DNA from 2 places in the Xenorhabdus siamensis genome. Region 1 is predicted to be linked to the other one. Evidence: predicted binding sites of a transcription regulator. Region 1 holds the regulator's gene; the other holds the start of a gene.
The links. The regulator ArgR, encoded in region 1, controls arginine synthesis, uptake and breakdown. The targets are predictions, from matches to a motif close to ANTGAATAAAAATACANT.
Positions count from the first base shown of each region.

Region 1 (3,435 bases):
CAATATCTTTTTTCAGAACATCCAGCATATTATCCAATGCTTTCTGTTCAAACTCACTCAATTGGCCAATGTCTAAACGTTCTTCAATACCATTTTTGCCCAAACGAACAGGTTGTGCGAAGAAACGAGCGTATTTGCCGTCACCTTCTACGTAGCTGCATTCGATAACATTGCTTTCACCCTGCAAACCACGGATCAAAGAAAGACCCAGACGTGCTGCTGCTTGGCCCATAGACAAAGTTGCAGATCCACCACCTGCTTTTGCTTCAACAACTTCAGTACCTGCGTTCTGAATACGTTTCGTCAACGCTTCTACTTCTTCATCAGTGAAACTGACATCCTGGATCTGAGACAATAATGGCAGAATAGTTACGCCGGAGTGACCACCGATAACAGGAACATTCAGCTCTTCTGGTTTCTTATCTTTCAGTTCTGCCACAAACGTATTAGAACGGATAATATCCAGAGTAGTTACACCAAACAGACGATTTTTGTCGTAAACGCCCTCTTTTTTCAGAACTTCGGCAGCGATTGCCACAGTGGTGTTAACAGGGTTAGTAATAATTCCGATTAATGCTTTTGGACATATTTTAGCAATCTGTTGAACCAAATTACGGATAATCCCTGCATTAATATTGAACAGATCTGAACGATCCATACCAGGTTTACGGGCTACACCTGCAGAAATCAATACAACTTCCGCCCCTACCAATGCAGGAGTTGCATCTTCACCAGCAAAACCAGTGACCTTCACAGTTGTTGGGATATGGCTCAGATCGGCAGCCACACCTGGGGTCACCGGAGCAATGTCATACAAGGAAAGTTCTGAACCTGAAGGAAGCTGGGTCTTGAGTAGAAGGGCAAGTGCCTGACCAATACCACCGGCTGCACCGAGAACTGCAACTTTCATCCTGATACTCCTTTAAATAAATGCTGTAAAAAACTTAAACCTGTCTGGTTAAGAGACTCTATATTTCCCATACAAAGTATAAATATGGGATACGCTCTCAGCCTTATTCATCACTACGTATTAAAAACAATCTGTTAACAGACAGATTATCTACCTAATAGCCCAATGATGGAACACTAAAGTTTTTTATTTTAGACAAAATGCTTATCTGTTAATGAGATAATGGGCACTTTTTTAGGAATTATTCCTGTTATCTTATTAATTGCTCTGTTGATTAACTTGTCCTTCTCCTTTTCCCTGAATAATGCAATTTTATTAACAATAAATTTACTGAGCTCAATAATGTAATTATGCTCTCTATATTGGGTTTTTCTTCTCTTCCTTGCATAAAAATTCACTTTTTTGCAGAATATTGGCTTCATAGTGGATTCAACGATGGTGAAATATGCGAATTCTTTCGAAACAGGAAGATTTGATCAAAGCTTTCAAGGCATTATTAAAGGAAGAAAAATTCAGTTCTCAAGGCGAGATAGTTACAGCACTCCAAGAAGAAGGTTTTGAAAACATTAATCAATCTAAAGTTTCCAGAATGCTGACAAAATTTGGCGCTGTCAGAACCCGTAATGCAAAAATGGAAATGGTCTACTGTCTGCCAGCAGAATTAGGTGTGCCTACTGCCACCAGCCCATTGAAAAATCTGGTATTAGATATTGATTATAATCATTCCGTAGTTGTTATTCGTACCAGTCCTGGTGCGGCACAGTTGATCGCGCGTTTATTGGATTCATTAGGAAAAGCAGAAGGGATCCTTGGCAGTATTGCAGGAGATGACACTGTTTTTTCTACGCCAACACAAGCCATTACAGCCAAACAGCTTTATGAGGCTATCCTCAACTTGTTTGAGCAAAAACTGTAAACCAATCGTCCATCAAAACCATGTAAAAACACGGTATCACTGCATACCATTTTTCCAGAGAAAATTTTGCAAGAGGATCGCTTGATCATCGCGATCCTCTTGATTTAACGCTTGTGATCAATTAAGCAGCGTGTGCTCTCTTATTCAACGCCGCCAATAATTTCTCATGAATACCACCAAAACCACCATTACTCATGATCAATATGTGGTCACCTGGCTGTGCTGCCTCCACAATCATACGTACCAACGTGTCAATATCTGCACTCCAGCGAGCAGGTTGAACACATTGTTCCACAATTTCAGCAACCTGCCACTGGATATTACCAGGCTGAAACAGAAAAACTTCATCCGCTCGGCCCAGAGAAGGTGCAATATCATTTTTGCTTATACCCAGTTTCATGGTATTCGAACGTGGTTCCAGTACTGCAAAAATGCGCGCCATACTGCCCGCTTTGCTTCTCAGAGCTTCCAGTGTCGCCAAAATGGCCGTTGGATGATGGGCAAAATCATCATAAACCGAGATATCATTCACTTTGCCGAGTAATTCCAGTCGGCGACGAGCATTGATAAAGTCACCTAATACCTGACAGGCATCCTCAGGCTGAATTCCTACATGGTGAGCTGCTGCAATAGCCATTAAGCCATTATGCATATTGTGTTCCCCCACCAATGACCAGTTAACTTCGCCAACTAATTCACCATGATGGTACACTTGATAGGTACTGCTGTCCTGAGTGGTTTTTTGGACGTGCCAGGCCCCTGTTTCCCCTAGGTGTTCCAACTCACTCCAGCACCCCATTCCAAGCACTTGTTTCAGATTTATGTCATTATCGGGCACAAGGATCTTACCCATGCCCGGTACGATTCTGACAAGATGGTGAAATTGCTTTTGGATGGCAGCCAGATTTTCGAAAATATCAGCATGATCGAATTCAAGATTATTTATGATGAGCGTACGAGGACTATAATGAACAAATTTCGAACGTTTATCAAAGAAAGCACTATCGTATTCATCCGCTTCAATCACGAAAAATGGGCTTTCACCAATCTGTGCTGAAACATTAAAATTGCCCGGCACACCACCGATAAGAAATCCCGGTTTATAGCCACAAGCTTCCAGGATCCACGTCAGCATACCCGCAGTTGTTGTTTTACCATGTGTTCCTGCAACAGCCAAAACCCAACGCTCTGGTAAAACATAATCATGTAACCACTGTGGGCCGGATGTATAAGGAATACCGCGATCCAGCACCGCCTCAACACAAGGATTACCACGTGTCATAGCGTTACCAATGATCACCATATCTGGCACAGGATCGAGTTGTGAAGGATCGTATCCTTGGATCAGTTCAATACCCTGATTTTTTAACAGAGTACTCATAGGAGGATACACATTGGCGTCAGAGCCGGTAACTTCGTGACCTAATGAACGAGCAAGTATCGCCAGCCCTCCCATGAAAGTACCGCAGATGCCAAGAATATGAATACGCATTTATTTCTATCCGATATCATGAAGTGTATCACTATTCTAACCATCAAATCACAGATTAGAAATGCAATAGCCTATCAATCATTTTATTCTTTAGCTAAACTGCCCGCACTTAAGTGT
Region 1 is NZ_JBBMXE010000014.1:344,313-347,747, forward strand. It holds gene mdh (malate dehydrogenase) at 1-910, opposite strand, end outside; gene argR (transcriptional regulator ArgR) at 1,356-1,826, shown strand; gene mpl (UDP-N-acetylmuramate:L-alanyl-gamma-D-glutamyl-meso-diaminopimelate ligase) at 1,948-3,318, opposite strand.

Region 2 (3,435 bases), on a different contig from region 1:
TGTAATGACAGTGCACAAATCACAAGGCTCTGAGTTTGAGCATACAGCATTAGTGTTGCCAACCCAGTTTTCTCCTGTTGTGAGCCGGGAGCTGGTTTATACGGCTTTGACCCGCGCCCGTGAGAAATTGACGCTATATGCACATAAGGTCGTTTTGTCTAAGGCTGTTGCGACACCCACTCAAAGGCGGAGTGGGTTAGTAGAATGGTTTAAGGCATAAGTCCTCAAGATATAAACCTTCACCTATATATGATTTTACCTATATATGGGGGAGGTTATGTAGATCCAACATCAAGATCTTGGAACGGCGTTGGTAATTATACAGCGCCTGTTTTTCCACTGGTAACATAGTAATTTCTGCGGGTTCAAAACCTTTCTCCTGAAACCAGTGAATACTTTGAGTCGTAAGGACAAATAATTTTTCCAGTCCGATTTGTTTGGCCTGATTAATAATAGCGCCTAATAACACCTCGCCACGTGAAGAATTTTGGTAATCCGGGTGTACGGCAACACAGGCCATTTCACCGATTTTTTCCGCAGGATAAGAGTACAGGGCAGCACAGGCGATAGTGACATTATCGAGCTCTATCAGGGTAAACTTATCGATCTCCATTTCCAGTTGTTCCCGTGAGCGGCGAACCAGGACCCCATTCTGTTCCAGAGGATAGATTAGTTCGAGAATGCCTCCTATGTCGTTGATATTGGCGCGACGGATCTGTTCAGAACGCTCCATAACAATTTGGGTTCCGATGCCTTCACGGGAGAATAATTCCTGAATTAGAGAACCATCCTCCTGATAACTGATCAAATGACTGCGCCGAACTCCACGGCGGCAGGCTTTAATAGCGCCACGTAAAAAACGTACTGTCCCGGAGGAGTAATCTCCGGTACTCTCTAGTTTACTCAATAGTATTTCCCCCTCATTGGGGAAAATTTCTGATAAAGTATTCCCTTCCGTATCGGTGACGCCTTGTGATGAACAGAACCCTATCAGCTTTTCGGCTTTTAATTTAATCGCCAGTTGTGAAGCAATTTCTTCGGTTGTCAGGTTGAAACTTTCGCCAGTAACGGAAACAGCAACAGGTCCGATTAATACAATAGAATGGTTATCTAGCTGCTGATTTATGGCTTCATCGTTAATCCGGCGAACTTTTCCACTGTGGCAATAATCAATACCATCATCGATCCCTAAAGGTTGAGCAGTGATAAAGTTACCGCTGACCACATTAATATGGGCACCTTGCAGTGGTGTATTACTGAGGCTCATGGAAAGCCGGGCTGTAATATCAAGTTGTAACAAACCCGCGGACTGTTTGATCAAATTCAGCGTTTTAACATCAGTTACCCTAGTGTATTTATGATAAATCGGTTGATAATGATGTTGGGTGAGGTTCTGATCGATTTGTGGCCGGGCACCGTACACAACAACCAAACGAATGCCGAGACTGTATAATAAACCGATGTCATTAATAATATTAGGAAAGTTTTCATGAGCGATAGCTTCACCACCCAACATAATGACAAAAGTTTTGTTACGATGTGCATTAATATAAGGAACCGAATGCCGGAAAATTTCAACTAATTCGGTACGGCGTTCTTTCATGATATTCCCCTCAATTGCATTTTTATTCGTATTTTTTATATTTTTATTCTTTGGGAGAGAAATGGCAAGAGGGAATATGGATAAAAACAAAGCTATTATTTATATTGATATTTATATTTGTTATCTCTTAGGCTGTGGCTTTGTTGGCTACGCTGCATCCTGAAATTCATAGAGTATAGCTGTTCAGATAGCAGAAAATGCTTTTTTTGATGACAGTCCCTTTATAATTAATTAGAGTCTTCCACCTAACTGTCTCTTGGATAAAAATTACTGTCTGGTTGTTTTTAAATGGAATAAATAATGAGTCATTCAGACCATAATTCTTCACGTCGCCGTTTACTGAAAGGAGCAGCAGCTTTTTGGTTGTTAAGTATTAGCCCAATAGGCTATGCAGCAACGTCACAAGTGATTGCTGTACGCATTTGGCCTGCATCAAGTTATACCAGGGTGACGCTGGAGTCTAATATTCCGCTTAAATACCGCCAATTTTCACTTTCAAATCCTAACCGGATTGTTATTGATTTGCAGGGTATTCAGCTCAATAGTGTCCTGAGTAGTATGGGATCGCAAGTTCAGCAACGTGATCCTTATCTGAAACTGGTACGAGCCGGGCAATTTGATCCCAAAACTGTGCGTTTGGTGTTTGAAATTAAGCAGCCAGTTGCACCACATATTTTTACTTTGCCACCTATTGCGAAATTCAAACATCGTTTGGTGTTAGATTTCTATCCAAAAATAGCGAAAGACAATGATGATCCTTTGCTGACACTGCTTGAAGAGTACAACAGCGGCAATCTGGAAAAGCATATGCCACCGACAGAAAGGAAAAAAACAGGCAAGGCTGGGAAGAACAGGCCAATTGTGATTATGCTTGATCCCGGTCATGGTGGTGAAGATCCTGGCGCTATCGGGAAATACAAAACCCGTGAGAAAGATGTTGTTTTACAGATTGCCCGCCGTCTGCAAGCCCTTATTAAACGCCAGCCGGGGATGAAAGTGTATATGACCCGTAATGAAGATATTTTTATTCCGTTGACAGTCAGGGTAGCAAAAGCACGTAAAATGCAGGCGGATCTGTTTATTTCCATCCATGCTGATGCCTTTACTAATCGTGCCGCTAGAGGGTCTTCTGTATTTGCTTTGTCAACGAAAGGGGCAACCAGTAATGCAGCCCGTTTTCTAGCTCAAACGCAGAATGAAGCTGACTTGATTGGTGGGGTGAGTAAAAGCGGTGATAAATATCTGGATCACACTATGCTGGATTTGGTTCAAACTGCGACGATTAATGACAGTCTGAAATTTGGGGATGAAGTGCTTAAGCGAATGGGTAAAGTAAATAAACTGCATAAAAACAGTGTCGATCAGGCGGGATTTGCCGTATTAAAAGCACCGGATATTCCTTCTATTCTGGTTGAAACTGCATTCATCAGTAACTTGGAAGAAGAACGCAAACTACGTACTGCGAAATTCCAGCAGCAAGTGGCTGAATCTATTTTTGCCGGTATTAAAGCCTATTTTAAAAATGGAGCAGAATTAGCACGGCGGTGAAATATCCACTCCAAATAAAATAGGGAAAACATTATGGTATGTTAAATAATCTGGAAAATACCTCAGAATTATCGTGGTATACATATCTCGTCCAGTCAATCGATCCTAATCTCGTCCAGGGTGGGGATCAGGTTTATATCATCAAGAATGAAATGTATATGCATATGACTGACTAATCTACTTTTGTTCATGCTTATCCACGATAAACCTCCTTTACATTTTCTCCCCAAAGATAGGTTATTATCTTTTAGTCGGTTATTTTTGAGCGCAAGATGATATTTATT
Region 2 is NZ_JBBMXE010000009.1:125,488-128,922, reverse strand. It holds gene recD (exodeoxyribonuclease V subunit alpha) at 1-220, shown strand, start outside; gene argA (amino-acid N-acetyltransferase) at 260-1,603, opposite strand; gene amiC (N-acetylmuramoyl-L-alanine amidase AmiC) at 1,904-3,151, shown strand.
Region 2: a site for ArgR is predicted at 1,617-1,634, ahead of argA (amino-acid N-acetyltransferase). Genes of this name have one in related genera too.